Regions from separate parts of the Paenibacillus sp. 481 genome, predicted to be linked through region 1. Evidence: a T-box and tRNA genes for the amino acid it is inferred to sense, from the RefSeq annotation. Region 1 holds a T-box; the other holds one or more tRNA genes.
What was found. The T-box of region 1 lies ahead of pheS (phenylalanine--tRNA ligase subunit alpha). A T-box ahead of a tRNA ligase gene usually reads a tRNA of that ligase, here a tRNA-Phe.
Positions count from the first base shown of each region.

Region 2: it has a tRNA-Phe gene. The T-box ahead of pheS (phenylalanine--tRNA ligase subunit alpha) is inferred to sense a tRNA for this amino acid. The anticodon was not compared.

Region 1 is NZ_CP075175.1:3,773,559-3,788,884, reverse strand. It holds gene KIK04_RS16675 (hypothetical protein) at 1-1,890, opposite strand, end outside; gene pheT (phenylalanine--tRNA ligase subunit beta) at 2,175-4,619, opposite strand; gene pheS (phenylalanine--tRNA ligase subunit alpha) at 4,649-5,680, opposite strand; T-box leader at 5,735-6,067, opposite strand; gene KIK04_RS16660 (NCS2 family permease) at 6,375-7,655, shown strand; gene KIK04_RS16655 (kinetochore Spc7 family protein) at 8,063-8,689, shown strand; gene KIK04_RS16650 (sugar ABC transporter substrate-binding protein) at 9,221-10,525, shown strand; gene KIK04_RS16645 (carbohydrate ABC transporter permease) at 10,598-11,905, shown strand; gene KIK04_RS16640 (sugar ABC transporter permease) at 11,905-12,744, shown strand; gene KIK04_RS16635 (alpha-glycosidase) at 12,851-14,677, shown strand; gene KIK04_RS16630 (N-acetylmuramoyl-L-alanine amidase family protein) at 14,974-15,326, opposite strand, start outside.
Region 2 is NZ_CP075175.1:2,186,616-2,201,941, forward strand. It holds gene hisG (ATP phosphoribosyltransferase) at 1-491, opposite strand, end outside; gene KIK04_RS09405 (ATP phosphoribosyltransferase regulatory subunit) at 476-1,666, opposite strand; gene KIK04_RS09410 (acyltransferase) at 1,919-3,085, opposite strand; gene KIK04_RS09415 (polysaccharide deacetylase family protein) at 3,171-4,406, opposite strand; gene KIK04_RS09420 (acyltransferase) at 4,653-5,159, opposite strand; gene ppaX (pyrophosphatase PpaX) at 5,146-5,808, opposite strand; gene lgt (prolipoprotein diacylglyceryl transferase) at 5,814-6,899, opposite strand; gene hprK (HPr(Ser) kinase/phosphatase) at 6,921-7,859, opposite strand; gene KIK04_RS09440 (chitinase) at 8,275-10,116, shown strand; gene KIK04_RS09445 (DoxX family protein) at 10,250-10,750, shown strand; gene KIK04_RS09450 (ABC transporter ATP-binding protein) at 10,862-11,983, opposite strand; gene KIK04_RS09455 (PucR family transcriptional regulator) at 12,093-13,196, opposite strand; tRNA gene KIK04_RS09460 (tRNA-Lys) at 13,448-13,523, opposite strand; tRNA gene KIK04_RS09465 (tRNA-Tyr) at 13,529-13,614, opposite strand; tRNA gene KIK04_RS09470 (tRNA-Phe) at 13,625-13,700, opposite strand; tRNA gene KIK04_RS09475 (tRNA-Asp) at 13,770-13,846, opposite strand; tRNA gene KIK04_RS09480 (tRNA-Thr) at 13,860-13,935, opposite strand; tRNA gene KIK04_RS09485 (tRNA-Val) at 13,943-14,018, opposite strand; tRNA gene KIK04_RS09490 (tRNA-Met) at 14,046-14,122, opposite strand; tRNA gene KIK04_RS09495 (tRNA-Ser) at 14,145-14,233, opposite strand; rRNA gene KIK04_RS09500 (23S ribosomal RNA) at 14,358-15,326, opposite strand, start outside.

The DNA of each region.
Region 1 (15,326 bases):
ATTCTCTGCTTGTACCTTCATCAATCGCTCAGCGCTCTCAGCCTGTACTTGCAGCATTTGAGCCGCGTACTCGTCCTGTGCGTGCTGCATTTGCACCACATGCTGCTGCTCCAAATCGTTGATACGCTGACTGTAACTTTGCTCCAACTGCTCAACTCGCTGTGCATGCTCCTGTTCCAGCAGTTGCATCAGCTCGTTATTTTCCTGTTGCAATTGCTCCAGACGCTGTTCATCCGCTTGGCGCTGCAACTCCATTTGCTTCTTGCTCTTTTGCTCGACTTGTTCGATTTGCTGCTTATTTTCTCGCTGCAATCGCTCAAGCTGTTGCTTGCTTTCAAGTTGAAGGTCAGCCGTGCGCTGTTCGTGAGCCTGTTGCATTTGCTCCGTCTGTTCGGAATGAACACGTGTCAGCTCCGACGTTTCCGTGGAAAGGCGAGCTTCCCACTCCGCAGTTTGGGTAGCTAACTGACCTTCCCAAGCTACTGTTTGCTCAGCCAGTTGTTGTTCCCACATTGCATGCTGTTCTGCCGATTGCCGCTCCCACGACGCTGTCTTTTCGGCCAGCTTCGTTTCCCATTTAGCAATGATCTGAGCAGCACGGCTTTGTTCAGCATCCAACTTCGCTTGCCACTCCACTTGCAAAGTAGCAATTTGCTGCTCCAAAGCTTGAACTGCGGCTGCGTGAGCCGCTGTAATCTGTTCCCGCTCCTCTTCACGCTGCAATTCCAATTCGAGAATCCGCTCTTCATAAGCTTCGTTACTTACTAAGCTTGCTTGTTCATGCTGCGCAATTAATTGGTCGCGCTCCTGTTTATACGTATCACTTAACTGCGATAACGCCTGTTTATGCTCAGCTTGCATACGCTCTAGCGATTGACGCAGTTGCACAGCTTCATGTTCAAACTCCTGCTTCGCCGCCTCTGCTGCCTCACGATGCGCCGTATTTAAAGCATCGACGGTGTCTGCATGCTCACTGCGCAGCTTCGCCAGCTCTTGTACGTGCTGCTCATTTGCTTCTTCGGATGCTTGCAAATGATTAAGGCGTTCCTCATCCAACTCGTTAGCGTGCTCCGCCACTAATTTTTCCAATACTGCCGTATGCTGCGCATTCAAATTCGCAATTACATGATCATGCTTCCGTACCGTTTCGTCTATAAACTTGCTATGCTGCTGCTTGAGCTGACCCGTCTCTTGCGCGAATTTCTGCTTTGCCTGTTCGAGCTCGCGGATATGAGCATTTGCCGCTTCCGCTTGTTTTTTCTGCTCCTGCTCAACACGCTGCTCCGTCTCTTGCAAACGTCGTTTTAAATCATTTTCACGATTGATAACACCTTGCAGACGCTTCTCCACATCTTTCATCTGCTCGCTCAGCTTACTGTTGCGCTCATCAGCCGACTTCTTCTCCGCAGACAACTTGGTGTTCAATTCCGCTTGTGAACTAAGTTGCTTACCTAGCTTATCCAGCTCCTGCTCTAGCTTGGCCCGTTCTTGTTCCAGACGCTCGCTCTCTTCTGCAGCCTGTTCACGCATACGTTCTACTTGCTGCAGGGATTCGGCCTTTAAGCGCTCAAGGTTGCGTTCAGACTCTATTTTCAGCTTATCTAGCGTGGTCGCAAGCTCTTGTGCCGCTTGTTCCTGATCGACTAACTTCCCGCTCACGAGCGAAAATTCATCTTTGATTCGTTGGACTTCTTCTGCAATATGTACAGCTGACAATACCGCAATACGCGGCGTATCCAGCCTTGGATTTCCTTCTGCAATTATGCGCATGTGCTCATCTACATAAGAAGCGATGTTGCGCACATATTCCTTACTTGTATCCCCTACCAACTTATACTGTGTACCATATATTTCAACCAATACCCGTAATTTATTATCCGGTGAGGTCATTTTAACGTCCTCCTAACTTCCTGAACCTAATCTGTATTTTTAAAATGAAACTGAATCATTGCGCATATGTAAAATATTTGTCATATGTGTGGTTACACCCATTTTTATTGCCTCGTTATAAGTTCGCTACAGTACGCGTTATTTCCTGCTACATTGCTCTGAATGTATAAGTTTCCTCACATCCATTATGTTCCACTACGACCGACCTTTACATAAAAAAGAAGCAGCGCCTCTCCGAATGCGTTGATTCGTTGAGAAACGCTGCTTCTATTTATTTCAAACGTCTATTTACGTAATTCTGCTGCAAAATTAGTTTCAAAAGCGGTTACGACGCGACCGTGCACATCCGTAATTTCTTCATCTGTCAACGTGCGCTCTGGATGACGATACACGAGTGAAATAGCAGCGCTCTTCTTATCTGCTGCAATACGATCTCCCGTATAAATATCAAATACGCGCACCGATTCCAGCAATTCGGAAGCAACTGCTTTAGCCTCATCAACCAAACGTCCGACTTCCACGCCACGGTCGATAACGACAGCGATATCACGTTCCACAGCTGGGAAGCGCGGCAACGCTTGATAGATGATCGCGCCATCTGCTGCCTCGATAATCGCTTGCATGCGCAACTCTGCTGCGTACGTCTCCCCTAGATCTTTAGCACGTTGGACATCAGGGTGTACCTGACCGATCGTACCGATAAACGTTTCGCCAGCTTCACCTTGCAAGTAAAGCGATGCTGCACGTCCTGGATGGAAACCTTGCGGTTGATCGGCTGCAAAGCGAATGCGATCAGACAAGCCGAAGTAAGCAAACACACGATCGAGCACGCCTTTAACATCATAGAAATCAATGTTTTGCGCGGGCACGTTCCATTGCGGTGTGCTTCTTTTGCCTGTCATTACGATCGACAGCACCAAATCTTCTGTTGGCAGCTTCGTTAGCTGTTCTTCAGCTGTCGTATAGATGCTGCCCAACTCGAACAAATGAACATCGTCCATTTTACGGTTGCGGTTGTATGTCGCAACGTCCAGCAAGCTTGGAATCAAGCTTGTGCGCAGTACACTGCGCTCCTCGCTCATCGGCATTGCTAAACGTACTAATTGCGTATCTCCAGCCAAGCCAGTAAACAAAGTTGTCTCGCTTGGTTGCGTGAACGAATATGTCAGCGCCTCATGCAAGCCACCGTCCGTCAATAAACGACGTACAGCACGGCGTACGTACTGACCTTTTGTCAAAGCGCCTGGCGTAGTTGGCCCTTCGATTGGCGTTGTCGGAATGTTGTCATAACCGAACAAACGCGCAACTTCTTCGATTAAATCAACATCACGCTGAATGTCGCCACGACGTGATGGAACGCGTACCTCGAACGATTCATTTTCAATCGAATCCGATTCGAAACCGAGACGATCAAAAATAGCTTGCACATCTTGAACCGACAACGCTGTACCTAAATAGCGGTTTGTCTTCTCAAGTGACAAACGCACGGTTGTAAGCTCGTGTCCATCGTTCACTTGCTCTACAATGCCAGCTGCAATCGTACCGCCCGCGATTTCGCGGATTAATTCTGCCGCACGGTTGAGTGCAGGAATGACCGCTTCTGGGTTCACTTCCTTCTCGAAACGAAGGGAAGCTTCCGAGCGCAAGCCTAGCTGACGGGACGTTTTGCGAACCGTGCTGCCAGCGAACTTAGCCGACTCCAGCAAAATGTTAACTGTTCCGCTCGTTACTTCGGAGTTCGCGCCACCCATAACACCTGCAAGCGCTACTGGCTTCGCTCCATCTGTAATGAGCAGCATGTGTGGCTCAAGCTTACGCTCTTGCCCGTCAAGCGTCACGAGCGTTTCGCCTGCCTGTGCAAAGCGAACGTCAATTGTACCGCCATTTGCCAACTGATCCGCGTCAAACGCGTGCAGCGGCTGGCCGAATTCCAACATAACAAAGTTCGTAATATCTACGATATTGTTAATCGGACGTACGCCAACTGCGAGCAAGCGATTTTGCAACCAAAGTGGAGATGGCGCAATCGTTACGCCGCTAATGTAGCGTGCTGCATAGTGGCTGCACGCCTCTGGTGCGCTAATGCTCACCTTAACACGGCTGGATGCCGCTTCACCGGATTCCGTTACAGCCGTGTTCGGCATGTTCAGCTTGCGATCGAGCAATGCGCTTACTTCATGTGCCGTACCGATCATGCTCAAGCAATCTGAACGGTTAGGCGTCAGACCAAGCTCCAACACGTGATCGTTTAAGCCAAGTACTTCAGCTATCGGCGTGCCTTGCACCGTATCCGCTGGCAACACGAGAATGCCTTCTTGCATCTCTTTAGGCAGCAACTTGTCGTTCATGCCGAGCTCTTTTGCCGAACAAATCATCCCTTGGGACTCAACGCCGCGCAGCTTCGCCTTTTTAATTTTAAAATCGCCAGGCATTACAGCACCAATTGTAGCAACGGGTACCTTCTGACCAGCACCTACGTTAGCTGCACCGCACACGATTTGCAGCAACTCACTTTGACCTACGTCTACTTTACATACGCTAAGCTTATCTGCATCGGGATGTTTTTCCCGCTCCACTACATAACCGACAACAATGTTGTCCAGCCCTTGATTGCGATTTTCCACCGATTCGATTTCGATTCCGGCACGCGTCATACGCTCTGCTAACTCTTCAGCAGCGACACCTGTCAAATCTATATATTGAGACAACCATTGATAGGATACGTTCATGACCTTTCCCTTCCTTCCCTGTTAAGCTGTTACATGCGAGCAAACTGCTGCAAGAATCTTAAGTCGTTTGTATAAAAATGACGGATATCGTCTACACCATATCTCAGCATCGCAATACGCTCTACACCCATACCGAACGCGAAGCCGGAATATTGTTCGGGGTCGTAGCCGCCCATTTCCAATACGCGCGGATGCACCATACCTGCACCCAAAATTTCGATCCAGCCCGTTTGCTTACAAATGCGGCAGCCGGAGCCTCCACACTTCATACACGTTACATCGACCTCAACACTTGGCTCTGTGAACGGGAAGAAGCTTGGACGCAAACGAATTTGCATGTTGTCGCCGAACATTTCACGCGCGAATTGCAGCAAAGTGCCTTTCAAGTCGCTCATGCGAATATTTTTGCCGATGACAAGACCTTCGATTTGATGGAACATGAAGGAATGCGTTGCATCGTCATCGTCACGACGGTACACACGACCTGGGCAAATGACCTTAACAGGCTGACCTTTCATCGCTTCCATCGTGCGAATTTGCACAGGCGATGTTTGCGTACGCATCAAAATATCTTCTGTTACATAGAACGAATCCTGCATATCACGTGCCGGATGATCTTTTGGCAAGTTCAATGCTTCGAAGTTGTAATAGTCCTGCTCGACTTCTGGACCTTCTGCAACTTGATAGCCCATACCGATGAAGATATCTTCTACTTCTTGAATGACTTTGCTCAACGGATGTACGGCACCCACTGTCATTGGACGGCCTGGCAACGTAACGTCAATCGTTTCCGCTCTCAGACGGCGATCCGTTTCCTCACGTTGGAACTGCTCCTGCAACTCCTCAATGCGCGCTTCGATAGCACCGCGCACATCGTTCGCAACTTGACCGATAACCGGACGCTCTTCAGCACTTAATGCACCCATGCCACGCAGCACTTCTGTTAGTGCTCCTTTTTTACCTAAATATTTGACACGTTGCTCATTCAACTGATTTGCATCCTGCACCTGCTTCAGCACTTCTAACGCCTCTGCCTGCAACGCCTGCAAACGCTCTTTCATGATGACAACCTCCCTTTAAATTCCACCAGAAAATAAAAAAAGGCCTTCTCCGTCGCAAGGGACGAAAAGACCGTGGTACCACCCTTAATTAGACAAATGGATGACGCGGCGTGTTCGTAAAAAAGAAATAGGCCTGCTCATCTCAAACATTTGTCTCACTTATAGCGACTGTAACGGGTCGAAACCGAGAACCTCTATTGAACTTCATGCACACAACGCGCTAATCCATCAGAATTAGAATGGGTAAGGCTATTGGTGAGAATGAGTCGTTCAAAGTTCCTGCTCCAGAGTGAATTTCGGCAGTCCATTCTCCAAAGACGCTCTCAATCTACGGCGTCTTCTCCCTGTTAAGCGGTGCTGCGTACTTGTCTCTTTCACGGCATTTCAACAATGATATTCATCTAACATAATTGTCGTATTATTATAGCCAATTCGGGGCATTTTTTGCAAGGGACAGCACAATATTTTTACGTTCCACTGTTTATAGAAGTTGAAAATTGTTCATGAATGTTCATGATTAGTCCGACTACAAACACGCCGTTTGTGATATAATATCGGAATGGCAGCGCCAAAATGTTGCCTATCTTTCATATTTTACATATGCAAAGGGTTGGGTGAGGGGCTACGATGGAAAGCAGGTATACAATTGTTCCACCTCCGTAAAAAATCAAAACAAGGTACGGCCGAGCATGCTCTGGCGCAGTCCGCGGAAAATGGTTGGCGGCGTGAGCTGCTTGCGGGTGTCGTATCGTTTTTTGCAATCGTATATATCGTTGTCGTAAATGCAAAAATTTTATCCGATGCAGGCATTCCGCAAGACGCGGGTATTGTCGCTACGATTCTCGCTTCTGCGGTCGGTTGCTTTATAATGGGTATTTGGGGCAAGTCCCCCATTATCCTCGTGCCAGGCATGGGTATTAATGCCATGTTTACGTACACACTCGTTGGCGGAATGGGCCTTACGTGGCAGCAGGCGCTAGCCGTTGTGTTCGTGTCGGGTATTTGCTTTACGGTAATTAGTTTTACTTCGCTGGCTGAGAAGCTGAAAGAAGCGATCCCTGAATCGCTGCAAGAAGCGATTACGGTCGGTATCGGCCTCATGCTCGTGTTGATCGGTTTGCAAAAAGGCGGCGTGATCATCTCTGATCCGGATACGCTCATTAAGTTACAGCCGTTAACGAACGCCTCGGCGCTCGTTACGTTGGCGACGTTAGCTTTAACGTGCATTTTGTTTATGCGTAACGTGCCAGCTAATTTGCTGTTGAGCATTATCGGCGGAACGGTGCTCGCTTATGTAATGGGCATCGGCGGCAGTGATGCTAGTGCGGGTGCAGGTGCGCAAGCTTCGTTCTCATGGGCGTCGTACGGCGAATTGTTTGCGGGCTTCAGCTTCCAAGGTGTGTCCGTCATGACATTTACCGTCGCAGTGTTCTCGCTGACGCTCGTTATCGTGTTCGAGAATGTTGGGTTGATTAACTCGCATTTGAACATGACGAAGCAGCCGGAACGTTTCCAACGTTCGATGCAAGCTAATGCGCTATCCGTCATCACGTGCGGATTGTTCGGTACTAGCCCTACCGTCTCCACGGTTGAGACGGCAGCAGGTATTTCCGCAGGCGGTCGTACAGGCTTGACGACAATCGTCACGGGCGTCTTGTTCTTAGCGACATTGGCTGCATTGCCCATTTTGACGATGATTCCAGACGAAGCAGTCGCACCTATTCTTATTTTTATCGGTGGCTTGATGATGCCAACGGTGAAAAAAGTAAAGTTCGATCCGCTGTCCGAGGGATTGCCAGCATTTTTCATTATCGCGTTCATTCCATTGATGCACAGCATTGTGGATGGTATCGCGATCGGCTTTATTAGCTATGCGCTGTTCCAGCTCGTAATGGGCCGTGGACGCACAGTTAAGCCGTTGTTCTACGTAATTGCATCTTTGTTTGTTGTACATTTTGTACTGCAAGCATTGTAAAAAGACGAGTGACAAGCGAGACATCGATTATTCGGTGTTCTCGCTTGTTTTCGTTCTGTCGCTGTCGAGATAGCAAATCGAGCGCCAGAGCCAATAGATGCAAAAGTGTAGGCTTTGCAGAGCTCATCTGAATATAGGGGAAAGCCTGTACTTTTGCAGGAATTTCACATCGCACATGGACATGGATCATGTTGTCTCCAATACGCTAGCTGTAAAGAAAGCTAATTCTGAATTTATGGATAAAATGGGTTCTATACTTCATTACAAACGGCGACCTCCTCTAACGAACTGATAAAAGAGAATCACCTAACGGGTAGTGCCTCTGATGTATTCGATACGAAACAAAATACTTGTTTAATTATTCGATATGAATATGTTATGCTTGATACGAAACGAGGTGAATACGAATGGAAGCGGTACTTAATCTGATATTGTCAGAGATTAGAGAAATGAAAAGCGACATCAGCTCGATTAGACATGATGTCCATGAACTTAAAGAGGACGTGATGGTGCTTAAGTCTGACGTCAGTCAGCTTAAAGAAGACGTGACAGTGCTTAAGTCTGACGTCGGTCAGCTTAAAGAAGACGTGACGGTGCTCAAATCAGACGTCAGTCAGCTTAAAGAGGACGTGACAGTGCTTAAGTCTGACGTCGGTCAGCTTAAAGAAGACGTGACGGTGCTCAAATCAGACGTCAGTCAGCTTAAAGAAGACGTGACGGTGCTCAAATCAGACGTCAGTCAGCTTAAAGAAGACGTGACGGTGCTCAAATCAGACGTCAGTCAGCTTAAAGAAGACGTGACGGTACTCAAGTCTGACGTCGCATCTCTCAAGACGGGACAAACTATCCTCGAAAATACAACAACCTGCATTTTTAAAGCTGTAATTCGAATCGAGGATACACAACCAAAAGATACGTTAGCGTTATTACAAAATATCGGTTATAAAATAGAAGGCCATGACAACGAAATTACAGTGCTGAACACACGGGTCTTCAAAATGGAGTCCATTATAGTGAAATACAATCGACAATAACCGCCCACCCTTCCTTCGTGTTGTGGATCGGGCTTTTTTTCTACCCGAAAACGAACTAATCCCCTCTCTCAACCGTCCCTTTCTGCAAATGTAATTGTAAGCAATAATCGGAGTCTAATGTAACATTAGTTAAACAAAGGAAATAAGATCACCTAATATCAACCAAAGTTGCGCAAACGTTTGTCCTGATAAACAAATTTTATAAAACAGCCACATTTTTGAAAACCCTTACTGTAACCGCATTCACACGAGTCAAGCTACATAATCAAGAGTTCTTGGAAGAGAACGAGCAGAAATGATAGCATAATACTGTTTTCATATCTACATTAGCCTGAAATTCACGATTTTTCGACGTATACCCTCTTTTACAACACCTACAACTATATGGTTAATTCAACTTGAAAGCGCTGTATTGCGTATCTTATTCAATAAGATGTTTTCATTTTCACAACTATCATCTTTTTGTACAAACGTTTGCACAAAGCAAACCGATCACACATTTTAGGCACCAAGAAAGGGGTTTTACGTCCGATGAAAAAATGGATGGGTCTATTACTATCGCTTACCCTTGTCTTTACCCTCGCAGCTTGCGGCGGCGGAGGCAGCCAAAGCCAGCCTGCACCAACTACAGGCGGCGACACACCAGCTACACAAACTACAGATGCTGGTAGTGAATTGAAGCCTGAACCAGGAGCGAAGCTTATCGTATGGGAAGGCAAAGAGCAACAAGCTTACCTCGAAGAAATGGGTAAAGCATTCGAAGAAAAATATGGCGTTCCCGTTGAATATCAAGAGCTTGGATCTGCTGATCAAATGGCACGCGTAAAGCAAGATGGTCCAGCAGGACTTGGCGCTGACGTTATGATGATGCCACATGACCAGCTTGGTGAAGCGGTTGCGGCGGGTTTAATTTTGCCTAACGATTACTATGAAGAAGATACGAAAAAGAACTTTATCCCTACTGCGGTAGACGCAGTGACATTCGACGGCACGATGTACGGCTATCCGCGCAATATGGAAACGTACCTTCTCTACTACAACAAAAACTTAGTAAAAGCAGAAGATTTGCAATCTTGGGACAGCATTATTAAATTTGCAAAAGGCTACAACGATGTATCTAAAAACAAATTTGGCTTTATGTGGGAAGTTAACAACTGGTACTTTGCATACTCCTTTATCGGAGGCTACGGCGGGTACATTTTCGGCGACAACAACACGAATCCAAAGGATATCGGTTTAAATACACCAGAGGCTGTCGAAGCAATGAAATTCTACGCATCTTTGCGTGAAATCTTGCCAATTAACGCGACAGACGCTTCTGGAGACGTTAAAACAGAATTGTTCCAATCCGGCAAATTGCCAATCAACTTGGACGGTATTTGGCAAATGAGCAACTTCACAAAAGAGAAACTCGGCTTTGAAGTTGGCGCAGTTCCAATGCCTAAATTGCCAAACGGCAAAAATCCTGCTCCATTTGCAGGCGTAAAATCTTACTTTGTAAGCTCTTTCACTCAGTATCCAAACGCAGCGAAGTTGTTCATCAACTTCTTGACGACGGAAGAAGCATTGACGAAAAATGCGCAAATGACAGGTATTATTCCTGCCCGCAATGGCATGGAGAACAACGCTGAAATCATTAAAGATGAGCGTGCAAAAGCATTTGTTGAGCAATTCAAAATGGCACAGCCGATGCCTTCTATTATCGAGATGCGTCAAGTCTGGGGCCCTGCAACAGCTACACTTGAGCTAATCTGGAACGGCAAAGATCCGAAAGAAGTGTTGGATAAAGCTGTGAACGATATGAAGACAGGTATTGAACAACAAAGCAAATCATAATGCCAATCGTGCGATCAGCCGCCCCTAGCGGTTGGTCGCATCCTACTATTGTAAGTTGAGGTGAAATCTTTCATGAAACGTACCGTTATTGCACCTATCTTGTCCGCTGTTGTGATGGGACTCGGACAAATGTACAACCGCCAGTTTACAAAGGGCATTATGATGATGCTCCTGTATATACTAGGCCTTTACTACACGTTAACGAACATCGGGCACGCACTATGGGGGGTCGTAACCCTAGGTGAAAAAGCTCAGCATTTTGAAAAAGTCGGTAAAATTCAACAGCTCGTCCGCGGCGATCATTCCATTCTCTTATTGATCGGCGGGCTAATCACTATATTTCTAGTCATTCTGTTCGTGGTGTCTTACATCATGAACATTCGTGACGCGTATCAAACCGCTAAACTGATCGATGAGGGTAAAACACCTAATCGTTTTGGCGATACCTTGAAGTTCATTAACGAAAAACAGTTTCCATTTATTATTATCGCACCGCAGCTGCTGTTCTTGTTCTTCTTTACAATACTGCCGCTGATTTTCTCAGTATTAATCGCGTTTACGGACTATTCATCGCCGAAGCATGCGCCTCCAGCCAATCTCGTAAACTGGACTGGTTTTGAAGCATTCGCCGATTTGTTCACACTTAGCGCTTGGGCGCAAACGTTCTATGGCGTATTTGCTTGGACGGTAAGCTGGGCGGTTCTATCCACATTGTCTTGTTTCTTTGGTGGATTTATGATTGCACTTATCCTTCAGCAAAAAGGAATTATATTCCGTAAAATGTGGCGTACGATTTATATGCTACCATTTGCTATCCCGAGCTTTGTATCGTTGCTCATTATGAAAAACTTGTTCAACTCGCAATTCGGGCCGATTAACCAATACTTAGCTTTCTTTGGTATTGATGGACCACAATGGCTTGCTGATCCGATGTGGGCCAAGATTACGATTTTGATTTGTAACTTCTGGCTCGGATTCCCAATCTCGATGCTTATGATTACAGGTATCTTGTCTACCATTTCAAAAGATATGTATGAGGCAGCCGAAGTGGACGGAGCATCTGCATTCCAGAAGTTCCGCGTCATTACGATGCCAAGTGTTATGTACGCGCTCACGCCGATTTTGATCGGTCAATTTGCAGGTAACTTCAATAACTTTAACGTCATTTACTTGCTTACAAAAGGAGCTCCGGCAAACAGCGAATATCAATTTGCAGGCCATACGGACATCTTGATTACATGGTTGTACAACTTGTCCCTTACGAATGGTAAATACAATTTCGCTTCGGTAATCGGTATTATTATCTTTATTATTTTGGCAACACTGTCGCTTTACAGCTTCAGAAGAACGCGCATGTTTAAAGAGGAGGATGCTCACTGATGATAACAGGACGTAAGATTAAAAAAATTGCATGGCTCACCATTAGCCATCTTATCTTGCTGGCCATCGCCATTTTCGCGATTTATCCGGCGCTGTGGGTTATCCTGTCATCATTCCGTCCAGGCACTTCGCTCTATAGCGAAACCTTTTTGCCGTCATCGTGGACGATTAAGCATTATGTGTCGTTGTTTAAAGACTTCCCGTTTGCGACATGGTATCTGAACACGCTTAAAATCGCTCTTATTTCCATGGTATTTGGCACTCTGTTCGTACTCTTGTCTGGGTACTCGATTTCACGCTTCCGCTTTAAAGGTCGCAAAGGGTTAATGTCTACCCTATTCGTAATCGGGATGTTCCCATCCCTAATGAGTTTGTCAGCGGTTTACATTTTGCTGCTTAATATGAATCTACTCAATACGCACGCAGCTCTTATGTTCGTGTATACGGCTGGAGCTATTATGGGCTATTTGATCGTAAAAGGTTATTTCGACGGTATTCCGAAGAGCTTGGAAGAAGCTGCTCGTCTGGACGGCGCTGGACATTGGCGCGTGTTTTTCAGTATCTTCTTACCACTCTCGCGCCCACTGATCGTATTCTTGTCGGTAACATCGTTTGCAGGGGCGTTTAGTGACTTTATTTTTGCACAAATGGTATTGCGTACGAAGGAACAGTTCACACTTGCTGTCGGCCTGTTCAACATGGTTAATACGCAGTTTGCAACCCAGTTTACCGTGTTTGCGGCTGGCTGTGTGCTCGTAGCACTTCCAATTACGCTTCTGTTTATGTTCTTGCAACGCTATTTGGTAGAAGGCTTGACGGCGGGTGCAGAAAAAGGCTAATGAAATGTAGAAATGTACAGAGAACCTACTGCTCTACTAAAAACATGTACGTTGGTAGCTTGGGAAATGAGTCATGTTGCGGTTTGGATAGAGAGGAGAGATTGGAATGCTGTTAGAAGCGATGTACCATCGACCAAAGCTCAATTGGTCCTATGCTTATGATAGAGAGACGATCCACTTGCGCTTGCGGACAAAAAAAGATGACGCGGCAAGTGTACAAGTGATTTACGGGGATAAGTTCAACGTCGGTACGGAAGAACAGTCGAATATGCTGACAGCGGAGATGACGATTCGCTATCAGGATGAGATGTTTGACTACTGGCAGGCTGAGGTGCAGCCGAAGTTCCGTCGTTTGGCGTACTGCTTCCAAATTACTGGAAGTAAAACGGATACTGGGAGCAGCCAGAATGCAGGGAAAGCTGGAAAAACGGGACGCTCACGTAAAGCCGTGCAAGAGACGGTGTGGATGAATGAGCAGGGCTTCTGCACAGAGAAGCCTAACCCGTGTCACGGATTTTTTGAATATCCGTTCTTGAATCCTGCGGATGTGTTCACACCTCCAGCTTGGGTAAAAGACGCGGTGTTCTATCAAATTTTCCCGGAACGCTTTGCGAATGGCGATCCTTCGAATGATCCTGAAGGGGTTCAACCTTGGGGCGGCGAGCCAAAATGGGACAACTATTTCGGTGGCGACCTGCAAGGCGTGATGGATCATTTGGAGCATTTGACGGATTTGGGCGTCAATGCGATTTACTTTACGCCGGTATTTGCGGCGCAGACGAACCACAAGTATGACACTGAAGATTATTTGCAGGTGGATGCTCATTTTGGTGATAATGAAACATTGAAGAAGCTAGTGGCGGAATGCCATAAACGCGGTATTCGCGTGCTGCTGGATGCGGTGTTCAATCACTGTGGGCGTACGTTCCCACCGTTCGTGGATGTGTTGGAACGCGGAGCGGATTCCCCTTATGCGGACTGGTTCCACGTGCGGGAATGGCCGTTGCAAGTTAAAGATGAAGTGCCAACGTATGACACGTTCGCGTTTGTGCCGTCGATGCCGAAGTTGAATACGGAGCATCCTGACGTACAGAAGTATTTGCTCAATGTGGCCGAGTACTGGATTAAGGAAGTCGGCATTGACGGGTGGCGCTTGGATGTGGCTAACGAAGTGGATCACCAGTTCTGGCGTGAGTTCCGCAAGACGGTCAAGGCAGCGAATCCGGACGCGTACATTTTGGGTGAAATTTTCCACGAGTCAGTGATGTGGCTGATGGGCGACCAGTTCGACGCGGTCATGAACTATCCGTTCACGTGGGCGGTGCATGAGTTCCTTGCGAAGGAGAAATCGGACGGCAAGCAGTTTGCGACGGCGATTCAGAAGCAATTGGTCGGCTATCCACAGCAAGCTAATGAAGTGATGTTCAACTTGCTCGGCAGTCATGACACGGAGCGCCTGTTGACGTTCTGCGGTGGCGATAAGCGCAAAATGAAGCTGGCTGCGTTGTTCCAGCTGACGTTCTTGGGTACGCCGTGCATTTATTACGGCGATGAGATTGGGCTTGACGGCGGGCATGACCCTGGCTGCCGCAAGTGTATGGAGTGGGACGAGTCGAAGCAGGATCGCGACTTGCATGCTTTTTATCGCTGGGCTATCGGCTTGCGTCGTGAGTATGCAGCGCTACGTACAGGCGAGTTCCGCTTCTTGTACGCCAAGGAAGGCGACACGCGCCTTGCTTATGAGCGTGTAGATGAGGGTTCGCATTTCGTCGTTACGATGAACCCGAAGAAGACGAAACGCACGCTGACCGTTGCACTACCAGCAGGACGCTGGCTGGATGAAAGTACGGGCGAGCAGCTCATTGTTGTAGAAGGGCAGAAAGCTAAGCTAGAGCTGCCGCCGTACGGTTATCAGGTGCTTCGTAAGTTGTAATCTGGGTAGTTAGTCAAGCAGGATATGGACATGAAGAAGGTCAGGACATACGCCATTTACGAGTAGACATGTCGTACTTAGATCGCATTTTTCCAGTACTATGTAAGTACTGAAAGGAGTGCTGAACAAGTACGAAGCTTGTACTACTGGGCGTACCCTGACCTTTTTTGCATCGAAATGTGTTGGTTGAATTGTGAAGGTGATTGGTTATATTGTGTGAACGTTGCTGAGACTGAGTGTCCGATGTTGTCCGTTGTCTGGTGATTGGTTAAATTCATTTTGACTCTGGCTTCTGTTTACGGGACATACCGAATATTAAAATAGTCGCAAATTCCTTGCGCAATCTCTTTCGCGCATTCCTCGCGATATTGGGTCGACAACAGCAGTTTCGCCTCTGTCAAGTTATCCATAAATGCGCATTCTACTAAGACTGCGGTCATTTTTGTATGTTGTAGGACGTAGAAATTAGCCGACTTTACGCCACGGTTGCGAAGTTTTGTGCCTTGCATCAGTCGTTTTTGAATCAAAGTTGCCGCCTTCGCACTGTCCGCTGCCCCAGGGTAGTGGTACGTTTCGATTCCGCCCCAGCTCCCCCACACGCTCGTGTTTGCATTCGCATGAATGGAAATGTAAAAGTGTGCATTTGCAC
Region 2 (15,326 bases), 1.6 Mb from region 1:
TGCAATGTCTTGCCCGTTTCCACCATATCAACAATCCGATCAGCAAGACCAATAAGCGGCGCCAACTCGATGGAGCCGTTAAGTTTAATGACCTCCACTTGCTGCCCTCGTTCACGAAAGTATTTCGATGCTATATTCGGATACTTCGTTGCCACTCGTGGATGAATGGCAGGCTGCCAATCTGGAAGACCGATAACCGACATTCTGCATCTCCCGATGCCCAGATCGAGCAGTTCATACACGTCTTTGTTTTCCTCCAACAACACGTCTTTACCGACAATGCCTATATCAGCAACCCCATACTCTACGTACGTAGGTACATCTACTGGTTTTGCCATAATGAATTGCATACCCGCTTCTGGTACATCAATTCTTAACTTGCGCGAATCGTCTTCCTCTTCTGGAACGAAGAATCCCGCTTCTCGGAACAAAGCGGAAGCTTGTTTATAAATGCGGCCCTTCGGCATCGCAACTTTTAGCCAATCTTGCAAGCTCCATCACCTGCTTTCCCCTCATTAGCTACCTCATCATTAGCTGCCCCATTTTTGACCGCTCCATCAATGAGCTTAGTAATAACGACCTTTCCTTCACCACGCAAGCGCGTGGCCTCCGCTAAAGCTGCTTCACGATGCGATGCATCATATTGAATGTGTATTGGCTTGCCGTTAATGAATGCCGTGCATTCGCCCTGAATGGCATCCACAATACGCGACGTTTTAAGTGCAAAGCCTGTTGCGGGAGCTTGCCGTCCAAACTGCTGAAGCAAATTGTCATAGCGCCCACCACTCATAACAGGAAAGCCTATATCCTCCACATAACCTTCAAAGATCGTACCCGTATAGTATGAAAAATCGCCTACCATCGTTAAATCGAGCATTAAATGAGCTTCTACACCGTAAGCTTGCAGCACACTCCACACCTCTTCCAGATGGGCGATTGCCGCTGCCGCAATCGGCTCAGTTACGAGCTGTCTCGCACGCTCACAGACGATTCGTCCACCTCGCAAATGGAGCACTGCTTCCAGCCGTTCCACTGCACTCGCATCTACTTCTAATGATCTGACGTAGTCTCTGTAGCCAACGACATCCCGCTGCACGAGGCAATCTTTTAGACGAGCTTGAGCTTCAACACTGCCCGACAATGTGTCTTCAAACAAAGATTCGATAAAGCCAAGATGCCCTATCGCAACTTTAAAGCGCTCAAATCCTATCTCCTGCAAGCACGCAATCGATAAAGCTATCGCTTCTGCATCCGCCTCTGCCGTCGCATCACCAATTAGCTCTGCACCCGTCTGATAGAACTCCGCTTCTCTGCCCGCTTCCTCCTCCATGGAACGGAACACATTCGCATGATAAGAAAGCCGGATTGGAAATGCTTCTTCCTTCAATAAGGAAGCAACAATACGTGCAATTGGGGCCGTAACATCTGATCGCAGCACCATCGTAGTACCCCGCTGGTTTAACAACTTGAACAATTTATGATCAGATGTTGAACTGGCAGCTCCAACCGTATCGTAAAATTCCATAGTCGGTGTAATAATCTGCCTGTACCCCCACCGTTCCATACATGCAAGCGACTGCTTCTCAATATGACGCAGCTTCACAACCGCCTCTGGCAAATAATCACGTACCCCTGACGGCTTTTCGAACATTTTAGGCTTCGTCACGGCATCCACCTCGCTCCATTTTTACTTTAGTGAGTTAATATATTAACAAGTTACCTTATTAGCAAATTGAAGATTTTTAAAGGTAATATTATCATGTAACTTCACGACCGTCAATCATTACCAATCCCACTTTTTCAAAAAATCAGCTTCTCTCTAGCTCCTCACTTTTTACGATTCACACAAAAAGGCCGCCTGCATCAGCAGACGACCTCTTCAATCATTTTACTTGCCATTATGTATGAAAATTATTGCTTATCCACCTAACGTTCGACCGTCTGCATCTGGCTTCGCCATTGATACAGTTGTCGGTCTCGGTCCTGTTCCAAAAAAGATCCATGCAAACTTCACATAGCGATATAATAAAGCGACTACAGCCCACGTAACAAACAGCGCAACTGCAAATGCCCCCGCAATATACAACGGGTACAAGAGCGGATCGCCGTCATGCCATTGGAATCTCCTGTACACTAGCAGGAACAGCGGATGGAGTAGGTAAATACCGAAGGTCATGTCTCCGAACCTACTAATTTTTTGTACCGTTGAAGACGACCATTTTCGTTCGATATAAGCCGCCGCTTGCAGTAGCACAATACATGAAAGCAACGAATGCACGTTCCACAAACCTTCGTACCACAAGGTGTTCACCCTTGCTTTATGAAGATGCGTTGCATGCCACAGCAGCACATGCGCTAATCCGACTGTCAACCAACTTAGCCATAGTAGCACCGTCTGCAGCCTATAACGTCCTCTATCTATGCCGATTCCACCTTGGAACCAGCCTTTAACCCGATCCCAATATATCCCCAAGTATGCTCCTAACATCACATAGCTCGCATACGATATAAGCAAGCTTCCTTTGCTCGTAACTTGCAAGTCGTACTTATTCCAAATGACGAATCCCCATTGCAGAATGAGACCGATTGGAATTGCCCAAGCGGCTACGCGAGTTGAACGCAACACCAATAACATTAACGGAAATATGATGTAGAACTGAATAATAAGAAATACGTAATACAAATGCGTATACGCCGAACCTGTCAACAACTTGATGGCCAACGAACTGAGCGTATCACCCAATTCGCGGTTCGGATAATGCGTAAAATGGATTAAGGTAAAGAAACAAATGGAACATATAAAATACGGGAGCAATATGTATTTCAATCTTTTTCGATAAAATCCTGTAAGCATAGAGCCATCTAGCTTTCTACCTCCATAATTGTAGAACAAGACGAAGCATGTCAGCATAATAAATGAAGGTACGGCAAACTTGCTGAACGTGTTAATAAAGTTATATCCGAAAAACAAATCTGAACCCTTTGTCTTCGCTATTGCTTCCGATGTTGCATGAATGAATAAGACAGCAAGCATCGCCAATGCACGATAAATAGAGAGCGAAGAAATATTTTCTTTTTTAGCCACTGTAGTACCCTCCCTAACCGAGGTACGAATCGTCGAATGTACTCACTTTCCGTCCCCTTCAGTTGCAGCCTCTCGCTTTATGTCATTATTTCCCGGGAAACAGTGTAATTGTCTCCTTTTTTCGATCAAGTTCATATTTCAGACCAAATTTGTCGTTTAATTGTTTCAATGGTAAGTACCACTCCCCTTTTCGAACGATCGGAGAGCTATTCAAGGTAACTTCTACACCATTCCATAACACTTTATAATTCGACTTTGCACCCTTCAGTGGATACTTCGCTCCACGATTGCGCATCGAAAGGATTAAGTCATCTGACGAAATTTTTTGGTTACCACCATTAATTCGAAATGCGTTCTTATTTAGGCGCTTGTTGATTCCTGGTTTAATTGTAAATGTAAGTTCAATCCCTAGTTCGCGGCAAATTTCGAGCACGTCTTTGCTGTATGCACCAAACGGAAAAGCTAAGGCCGAATAACGGTTGCCTAATTCCTTTTCTAGCAATTGCTCAGCTTTGGACAAGTCTGTGCGAATACGATTCAAAAATTCTTGTCTTGTTTCCATTCGTTTTTCTTTTTTCAAATAAACGGGACGGAACAACATCGGACGCTGTGTCCCCTTCTTATTAACTGACATATACGAATGCGAGTCAAATGTATGGCTAAAGAAGGTAACACCCCCTCTTTGCATCTCACGCATTTGCTCCCACTTCAGCTTAGGTCTACCTACCGTCTTGTTATTGCTAATTGTAGACACAATAACAAAGTTAGTGGCCGGAATATTATACTTGCGCAGCGTTGGATACACATGTGGATAGAACGTTTCATATCCATCATCAAATGTCAGCAATACCGCATTCGGCGGAACTGGCCGCCCTTTCAACATATAATCGCGATACTCATCCATTGTAATAAAATTAAACCCATTCGTCAGTATTGCTTTCATATGCTTCTCAAAATGTTCTGGCGAAATAATAGATACGTGATTAGGGTTCGGCTCGACATTATGATACATCAGAACAACAACTTCATTGCTGTAGTATACGGGACTATGTTTCCACTTTGATTTCTCATTGTCCGTCGAAAGTAGTTGTAGTGTCTTGTTGTGATTGCTGGTTGCTACTTTTACACCGTATGCTTCAGACAAAGCGTCAACAGGGACATACCATTCGTTGCCTACCTTAACTGCTTTACCATTTTTCCAACGCTTATCTTCCCAAGACATATGGTAGGTTAGAGCGTTAGCACCAGAAGTCTCCATATTTAAAGTCGTAAATAGCAGTACTACCATCACGACTATAGCAACCGTGCGTTTCATCAACATGAGCCATCTTCCCTCTTTTTCGCTGAATTTTTTGACGAGCAGCGAGACATCCATCCCCCCTAAAAGAAATTAGCATATTTCTCCTGCTTTGTCATTGTTCATTTCAATACTGTAATTTATCAACGCAGTTTAACATCTATTTGTTACACGATTTGGTAGCCTTAAGAAAAAGGTAAGAATTAAAAAACAGCCTTAACTCGGATAATATCCAAGCTAAGGCTGCTGTAAGTTATTTTGATTATATGCTTACACCGTCGCACTTGCCTCGCTGCTTACCGATCGAATCACTTGCATCGGATTGCCGCCAACCATTTGCCCTGCAAGCACATCTTTGTGCACGACCGTCCCTGCCGCAACGACTGCTCCATCTCCGATCGTAACACCAGGTAAAATCGTGCTGTTCGCCCCGATCAATACATTGCTTCCAATGTACACGTTGCCCAGACGATATTCGTGGATTAAATACTCATGCGTCAATATCGTTGCGTTGTAACCAATAATAGAGTTGTCCCCGATTTCAATCTTTTCTGGAAAAAAGACATCGACCATCGCCATTAAGCCAAACGCTGTATATTGACCCACCTTCATACCTAACAACCGACAATAAATCCAGCGCTTTACACGCAGCGATGGGCAGTAGCGTGCCAATTGAATACATACAAAGTTACGCATACCCTTCCACGGACTTACCGTACGGTATATTTGCCACAAGCTGTTCGGTCCCTCTACCGGATACCGCTCAACGTTTCTCACCTGCGTCCCGCTCCAATCCGACGAGCGCGTATATATCGCGCATGTCATGAATGATATGGCGTGGCTCATATTGACGAAGCACCGCTTCTCCTTTTAGTGACCATGCAACACCGCATGAAATAGCCCCTGCCGCATTCGCGGACTGAATGTCTGCCGGGCTGTCCCCAACCATCAACGTTGTCGCTGGGTCAGCTCCCAACAGCTCAATCGCACGCAGCACCGGTTCAGGATGCGGCTTCGCATGCTCTACATCTTGAATGGTGACAATTGTCGCCATTTGCTCAAACAAGCCAAACATCCGCAAGGCCCGCTCTGTAGATGGTCGTACTTTCGTCGTGACGACGCCAAGCGTAATGCCCGCTTGATGCAATCGCTCTATCACTTCGGACACATTTGGGAACTCGCGCACTAACTCATCGTGACGAGTCAAATTATATGCCCGATAAGCTGCCGTTAAATCGTCCACCTGTTCACGCTTACTGAACAATCGCATCTGATATTCAAGCGGCATTCCCATACTTGGAATTAGATGTTCCCGTGTCAGTGGCTCTGGAGCAACATCTTTTAATACGTGCAAAAATGTTTCTATAATAAGCTCATTTGTATCAATAATGGTTCCGTCCAGATCAAACAAAACGGTTTGAATCATAACGTTCAGTTCTCCTTTTTGTGTGCACTATCATTGCTCTCAGTTGTATGATTTGAACCTGAACTTGAAGACTGATCTTGATTGGGCTTTGCCTTCTCACTTTTCACTACATTATCTTTTGCGTCTTTTGCGTCTTTTGCGCCTTTAACATGTTTAGCATCTTTAACATCAGCATTGCCCAACGTCGAAACGATTGGGGCACTGTAAGACACGTTAGCCTTACCTGTGACGCGTCGAACAATAATTAAAGCAATTCCTGCTAACACAAGGAAAATGGCAACTAGTTGCGAAATACGGACATTTCCGTAATCGGGATTCAAATAACCTTGTTCGAACAACGCTGTCATAGGAGACCAGAGTGCGTTTACGAACGACGCCATCCACTCACTTCCTTGATAAGCTAAGCTATCCGTACGCAATCCCTCAATATAGAAACGACCTACTGAATACCATATCAAATAGCCAATAAACAACTCACCGTTTTTCACCGTACGCAAGCGACGTAAGCCGAACAACAGCAACACACCGACAAAGTTCCATAGCGATTCATATAAAAATGTCGGATGATGGAACACTCCGTTTACGTTCATCTGGTTGACGATAAAGTCAGGTAGATGCAGTACGTTGCGCAAAAAAGATTCTTCGGCCGGGCCACCATATGCCTCTTGATTAACAAAGTTGCCCCAGCGGCCAATCGCTTGTCCGATCAGCAAGGATGGCGCACAAATATCTGCGATGCGCCAAAAGCTGTATCCCTTTTTACGTACATAAATGACTGCACATACGACCGCACCAATAAGTGCGCCATATATCGCAATGCCGCCATTCCAAATCTTGAATATTTCAGTCCAATCATGCTTGTATTGTTCCCACTTGAACGCGACATAATAGGCGCGCGCGCCAATAAGGGCGGAAGGAACACCGAATAGCAGCAAATCCATAAAGAAGTCCTGCGAAATACCGAAGCGTTTTCCTTCGCGAATCGCCAGCAGAAGCCCTACTAGCGCTGCTGTACCTAGTATAAGTCCATACCAGTGTACAGCAAGCGGCCCCAACTCAAGCGCGATTGGATTTAGCAACATCGTCCCCATCTTTTAAATTCCACCCCTCACTCAATCAAAATCATCCATATCTTCTGCAATCGTTTCCGTAAGCTTATTCGTAAATTGAAGCGCCGCGTTATATCCCATACGCTTCAAGCGGTAGTTCATGGCCGCCACCTCAATGATGACCGCCAAGTTACGACCTGGGCGTACCGGAATTGTCACGAGTGGCACATCCGTATCAATAATGCGAGTCACCTCTTCATCCAAGCCGAGACGGTCATACTGCTTATCTTGCTGCCAATTTTCCAGCTTAATAACAACACTAATACGCTTATTGTTGCGAATTGCCCCTGCTCCGAACAAAGTCATTACATTAATAATGCCAATTCCCCGAATCTCTAATAAATGTCGGATAAGCTCAGGCGCTGTACCATGCAGCTGATTGTCAGCTGTCTGGCGAATTTCAACCGCATCATCGGCAATAAGACGATGGCTGCGCTTCACCAACTCTAGCGCGGTCTCACTCTTACCGATCCCGCTTCCGCCCGTAATGAGCATACCAACGCCGTACACATCAACTAGCACGCCGTGAATCGTGGCAGTTGGAGCCAATTTCCGCTCCAAATAGCTCGTGATACGGCTAGATAAAGTGGTCGTAGCCGCATTAGATCGCATCAAAGGCACATCATGCTCGTTGCAAACTTGTATAAATTCTTCTGGCACCTCTAAGCCGCGGGTAACGATAATGCACGGCATATCTTCCGAACAAAAATGACTCATGCGCTCCAGGCGCACCTCATTAGGCAGCGTTTCAAAAAAATCTAGCTCGGTCTTCCCGAGCAATTGCACCCGCTCTTTCGGATGATGCTCGAAATATCCGGCCATTTCTAATCCCGGACGATGCAAATCATCAACCGTAATCGGCCGCTTCAGTCCCGGAGCACCTGCAAGCACATCTAGATGGAACTGTTCCGCCAATTCGGAAACTTTCACTTTTTTGGCCATCGTCGTTCAACTCCTTCGTCATCTGGGTCTTACGGCTAGCGTTTGTCTACCTTCTGTCTCTCTAACAACCTCAATACACCGCTGTAAGACACAGTTTACCTCATTGTAAATATCGTAATGGAAAATGACATTGAAATCAACGTTCCCATGGTACGAACTCAACGAATGGAGATAGTTATCCCTTCTTTTTTCAGCCACTCGTCGATAACTTGCCTTTATGATAGAACCCATCAGATTACGACAGAAAATATTGTCGATTTTTAAGGATTTAGATCGACTTTTAGCAGGGTTTTCAAAATGCAACGCGAATATATGCTTATACCATTTTAAGGAGGTGTTTCGAACAAGCCGCTCACTCATGCAGCTATGGCTGTAATGATCGCTACATTTTCATTTATGAAGGAGGATTAAAATTATGTCATTATTCAAATCAGTACTCGCAAAACGAAGCCTTGCCGTACTCCTGATGTGCGTGCTCGTTCTTTCACTCATCCCTGTAACCGCTTTCGGCACAGCTTCACCAGAAACACCTTCAGCCGCCGCACCAGCTGCTTGGGCACCTAACACGGCCTACAAGATAGGCGATCTGGTCACTTATCAAAATAAATCCTACGAATGTACGCTTGCTCACACTTCACTCGTAGGCTGGGAACCAGCTGCAGTGCCTGCACTCTGGAAAGTGAGCACCAGTCAACCTCCAGTGGACATCACGCCACCTACCGCACCACAAACGCTGCAAGCAACAGCCGTCACTCATAATTCAGTCACACTTAGCTGGCAAGCAGCTACAGATAATGTAGGTGTAACTTCTTATCATGTATGGAACGGCACACTCAAAGTCGGTACATCCGCAAGTACAACGTTTACTGCAAGTGGGCTGACTGCTAACACGAACTACACATTCTCCGTACAAGCGGCTGATGCAGCCGGCAACGTATCTCCAGCAAGCAATATCATCACGATTTCTACACCTGGTGCACCTAATGATGTAGAGGCTCCTAGCATACCAGCAAATGTCCAGCTTACCGACAAGACTTCTACTTCCTTAACAATCACTTGGAATGCCTCCACAGACAACATCGCCGTCACACAATATGAAGTGTTATTAAACGGACAACTTGCTGGAACAACAAGCAGCACAACTTGGACAGCAGCAGGCCTAACTGCAAGTACAGCTTATAGCTTAGTCGTACGTGCCCTAGATGCCGCTGGCAACCGTTCTGGCGACAGCGCTGTAGTTACAGCAACTACAAATCCTACAAATCCAGGCACAAGCACACGCAAACTGATCGGATATTGGCACAACTTTAACAATGGTTCAGCGAATATTCGTTTGAAAGATGTATCTCCACACTACGACATCATTAACGTTGCCTTTGCAGAGCCGATTGCAGCAGATCGGGCAACAATGGGATTCACACCGTACAACGCAACCAAAGAGCAATTCATTGCTGACATTGCCGCACTTAAAGCACAAGGTAAAAAAGTAAACATCTCAATTGGCGGCGCAGACGGTGCAGTTGAATTAGTAGATAATGCAGCCAGACTGAACTTCACTCGTACAATGACCGCCATCATTAATGAATATGGCTTTAGCGGTATAGACATCGACTTGGAAGGTAGCTCACTCGCTTTAAATGGTGGAGATACGGATTTCCGTAACCCAACGACACCTAAGATCGCTAACCTCATCGCTTCTGTTCGTGAAATATTAAGCCAAAAAGGCCCTGACTTCTTACTGACAATGGCTCCAGAAACAGCTTATGTTCAAGGTGGCATGACTGCATACGGCGGCCCATGGGGTGCCTACTTGCCGGTCATTTACGCCTTCAAAGACAGACTGAACATTATCCATGTTCAGCACTATAACACAGGTGGCATCACAGCTCTTGATGGCCGTACTTATAGCCAAGGCACACCTGATTTCCAAGTTGCCATGACTGAAATGTTGTTGCAAGGCTTCCCAATTGCCAACAATCAGGCGAACAAGTTCCCTGCTTTACGTGCGGATCAAGTAGGTTTCGGATTACCATCAATACCGCGTGCTGCTCCTGCAGGAGGGTACACAACCCCAGCTGATATTGATAAAGCACTGAAATATCTTGTTAAGGGTCAAAGCTATGGTGGTGCCTATGTACTGCGTAATCCAGCTGGCTATTCAGCCTTCCCTGGAGTCATGACATGGTCCATCAACTGGGATCAAGTGTCCGGCTTTGGGTTCTCACAACCCGTTCGTAATTCATTGAACAGTCTGTAATTCACTAGAATAGCAAGAGGGCTGTCCGTGCTAGGGAATTAGTTGATACTACTAGCGGACAGTCTCTTGCTCTATAAAAAATTCAATATAAAACTTAAAGCGCTGTCTATTTGGAATAGAGGAGAGTTTATAGATGATAGAATTTGCTCGGAAAAATGTCGTCGTAAAATGGCTTTTAATTGTCGTAAGAGTTATGTTAGGTTGGTATTGGTTTAAAGCCGCATTAAATAAATTGCAAAAAGGGAACTTTGATGCCACTCAATATATTTCTGGTGCAATAGAAAAATCCCAAGGTGCCAAACCATCTATTCCAGATTGGTGGGGACAATTTTTGGAGTCCGTCGTTATGCCTAACATCCAAATCTTTAACTTCATCGTTCCCGTCGGAGAATTGCTTGTAGGAATCGGACTTATCGTCGGCCTGTTCACCAAAACAGCCGCCTTCTTCGGATTCATGATGAATTATGCCTTCTTCCTTAGTGGTTCCGTTAGCCTTAACCCAACGATGATTATCGCTTCGTTGCTCATCCTTATATCGCTCCATCAAGCTGGCTCAATCGGTTTAGACGGACTAATAAGAAGTCGTAATTTTTCATTTTTCAACAAGCAAAAAGGCGTGTCCGCTCAAACTTAATCGCACATAGGTACACCAAAAAGGGTGCTTCCCAAGTCGTTGACTTGCGAGGCACCCTTTTTTTGTAGTTCTTTTAGATTCACGCTTATATGCGATCTAATTTATTTATAATTAGCTCTCGAAAATGTTCAATTCGGAATCTTTATCAAACACGTGAATTTTGTTCATATCGATTGCAAGCTTCACAGTTTGGCCTTCCTTAGCGTTGGAGCGACCGTCTACACGAGCGATAACGCTGCTGTTGCCTACACCGTTCAAGTAGAGCAACATCTCGTGACCCAAGTTCTCAGCAACTTCAATAGTAGCTGTGAACTGGCTGTGTGGCGATGCTTCCAAAAATACAGGCTCTTCGTGAATATCTTCAGAACGAACGCCGAGAATAACTTCTTTGCTAACGTAGCCTTTCTCTTTCAAGGCTTGCGCTCTACCTGCTGGAACGACAACGTTCAAGCCAGGTGCTTTAAAGCGAAGTTCGCCGCCCTCTTCAGTTAAAGTACCGTTGACGAAGTTAATCGTTGGCGAGCCAATAAAGCCTGCAACGAACATATTCACTGGATGGTTGTACAACACATCTGGAGCTGCCGCTTGTTGAATGATACCGTCTTTCATAACAACGATACGGTCACCCATCGTCATTGCTTCGATTTGGTCATGCGTTACGTAAATAACTGTCGTTTGCAAACGCTTCGCCAATTTCGAAATCTCAGCACGCATTTGGCCACGCAATTTTGCATCCAAGTTAGAAAGCGGTTCGTCCATCAAGAATACTTGTGGCTCACGAACGATTGCACGACCAAGCGCAACACGCTGACGCTGACCACCAGACAACGCCTTTGGTTTGCGGTCAAGCAAGTGCTCGATGTCGAGAATTTTCGCAGCTTCACGAACACGTTTGTCGATTTCATCTTTTTTGAACTTACGCAATTTCAAACCAAACGCCATATTTTGATACACGTTCATATGTGGATACAACGCATAAGATTGGAATACCATCGCAATGTCACGGTCTTTTGGCGCAACATCGTTAACAAGGCGGTCACCAATAAACAATTTTCCTTCAGAAATCTCTTCAAGACCTGCAATCATACGCAATGTCGTTGATTTACCGCAACCCGATGGACCTACAAGGACCAAAAACTCCTTGTCTTTAATGTCCAAGTTAACATCTTTAACTGTTGCCTTATCTGCACCCGGGTATTTCTTGAAAATATTTTCTAAGCGTACGCCTGCCATGATCGTTTCCCCCTCAGTATACGTTGAATGTAATCGGTTACTTGTTACTTACATCTTAACGAAATAACGCTTACATGGCTATGCACATCATGCACAAAAATATATCCCCTTAGTTTGTCACTTTGTACAATAGCAAAATCAACTTTACTAATACCGCATCTGAAAAACTCCGCACATCAAGCCCCGTATCTTGCTTTAGCTTATCTAAACGATACAGCAACGTATTGCGGTGAATGTATAAACGCTTCGCCGTTTCACTAACGCTACAATTGTGCTGAAAAAAGGTTACGACCGTGGCCATCGTCTCCTCATCGACAAAACTGCGCCCTTTCGTAACGACACGTTCTAAAAATTGCTTACGTACCTGCTCAGGAATGCTGAACACGAGCCGCTCTAAATGAAGCTCCCACGGTAAATGAATATTATCTGCCACATGAAAAGTTCGCCCTAAATATATCGTCTCACGAAGTTGAGACACCACACCAGGCAGCCCTTTATTTGGAATAGTAGTATAACCAACAGATAATTGACTATCTCCTATCCACTCACTAGCTAACAACTCATATAATCCAAGGCAAAATGAAGTCAATGTATCTTCAATAGACTCCATTTCGTCCGTTTCCTCATCTTGTTCACTCGACCATATTAGCGAGTGTGGGCAAAGTATTAACCATTCTTTTTCTTCAAGCGGTATAAGTACGTACTCTCCTCCAAAATAGGAACGTAGCAGCTTATATAACTCTGCATAGTCAGTGTCCCTTCCATGGTCGGATATAAGCAAAAAAGGAACAAACTCTGCACACAGCCTCTTTTTTAATTGCAGCGTATCAGGTACTTCTGACCCAAGTTGTCGCAGCTCCAATTGCTCATGAATCCATGAGGATAGCTGAGTAGCCTGTACCTTTACCTCATCCGCTGCGCGCAATGAAGTATTTTTTAGTGGTCGCTCTACACGAATCAACCAGTCCATCAGCTGTAATTCTGACGCTGACAGCGTGGCTTCTGAAGCAAGCAAAAACGTTATCATGTCTTCTTCTTCGTTCCATTTATAATAAATAAGATCATTAATACGAACTCCAACAACTAGTTCTCCATCTGTATAAGGCTGGGCTTTTTCCTGCAACTTTCGCCATTGCTTTATCGACAAATGTTGTACCGATATTTCTACTCCGCTAATTTGTTTAAGCTTTTCTGTCACAAAATCTAAATTCATTTTGCTCAGCCTACTTTACATCACATTTTAACATCACAATTGATTGTATTTTAACACATGTTAACCTCGTAATGACAAACACAACCCGTCCATATTGCTTTCTATTAAAATAAACACAAAAAAGACTTGTGATTAGTAGTTCACAAGCCTTTTTCCATTCCAAATATGTAATTAAATAGTGAACTAATCTCAACTATTTTATAAAAAACAAAAAAACTTCAGATATTCACTGAAGTTTGAAAATTAAAAACTGGTGAGCCATGTAGGACTCGAACCTACGACACCCTGATTAAAAGTCAGGTGCTCTACCAACTGAGCTAATGGCTCGTAAATGGTGGAGGATGATGGATTCGAACCACCGAACCCGTAAGGGAGCAGATTTACAGTCTGATGCGTTTGGCCACTTCGCTAATCCTCCATGATTTACATGGTGGCTCGGGACGGAATCGAACCGCCGACACGAGGATTTTCAGTCCTCTGCTCTACCGACTGAGCTACCGAGCCGCAATATATGCGGTTTTCGACAAAAAAATAAAGTGTAGGAGTTAATTCCTCCACTTACTAGAGTAAAAATGGCGGAGCTGACGGGATTCGAACCCGCGGTCTCCTGCGTGACAGGCAGGCATGTTAGGCCTCTACACCACAGCTCCTCAAATTTTTACATGGTGCCGGCGAGAGGACTTGAACCCCCGACCTACTGATTACAAGTCAGCCGCTCTACCAACTGAGCTACACCGGCAAAATAATGGTGGACGCTGACGGGATCGAACCGCCGACCCTCTGCTTGTAAGGCAGATGCTCTCCCAGCTGAGCTAAGCGTCCATATGGGTATATTAAAGATAAGATTTGTGGTAGCGGCGGAGGGAGTCGAACCCACGACCTCACGGGTATGAACCGTACGCTCTAGCCAGCTGAGCTACACCGCCACACTATTCACTTAAAAAATCATGGCGGAGAGAGAGGGATTCGAACCCTCGCGGCTGTGACACCCTAACGCTTTAGCAAAGCGTCCCCTTCGGCCTCTTGGGTATCTCCCCACGTTTAAGGCAGGTTTCACACTTGTCCACCGTATTATAAGTGATTCAAGATAGAAATTCAAGACTTGCGCCCTGAAAACTGATCGTGAAAGGTAAATCGTCACTTCGAATCATCTTGCTTATTTAGGATAAGCCCTCGACCTATTAGTATTCGTCAGCTCCATACATTACTGTACTTCCACCCCGAACCTATCAACCTCGTCGTCTTCAAGGGGTCTTACCAAAAGTGGGAAATCTCATCTTGAGGGGGGCTTCACGCTTAGATGCTTTCAGCGCTTATCCCTTCCATACTTGGCTACCCAGCGATGCTCTTGGCAGAACAACTGGTACACCAGCGGTATGTCCATCCCGGTCCTCTCGTACTAAGGACAGCTCCTCTCAAATTTCCTACGCCCGCGACAGATAGGGACCGAACTGTCTCACGACGTTCTGAACCCAGCTCGCGTACCGCTTTAATGGGCGAACAGCCCAACCCTTGGGACCTACTTCAGCCCCAGGATGCGATGAGCCGACATCGAGGTGCCAAACCTCCCCGTCGATGTGGACTCTTGGGGGAGATAAGCCTGTTATCCCCAGGGTAGCTTTTATCCGTTGAGCGATGGCCCTTCCATGCGGTACCACCGGATCACTAAGCCCGACTTTCGTCCCTGCTCGACTTGTAGGTCTCGCAGTCAAGCTCCCTTATGCCTTTGCACTCTTCGAATGATTTCCAACCATTCTGAGGGAACCTTGGGGCGCCTCCGTTACTCTTTAGGAGGCGACCGCCCCAGTCAAACTACCCACCTGACACTGTCCCCGAACCGGGTAACGGTCCTAGGTTAGAACTCCGATACGAACAGGGTGGTATCCCAACGGTGCCTCCACCTAAGCTGGCGCTCAGGCTTCTAAGGCTCCCACCTATCCTGTACAGTCCGTACCAAAGTCCAATATCAAGCTGTAGTAAAGCTCCATGGGGTCTTTCCGTCTTGTCGCGGGTAACCTGCATCTTCACAGGTATTAAAATTTCACCGGATCTCTCGTTGAGACAGCGCCCAATTCGTTACGCCATTCGTGCGGGTCAGAATTTACCTGACAAGGAATTTCGCTACCTTAG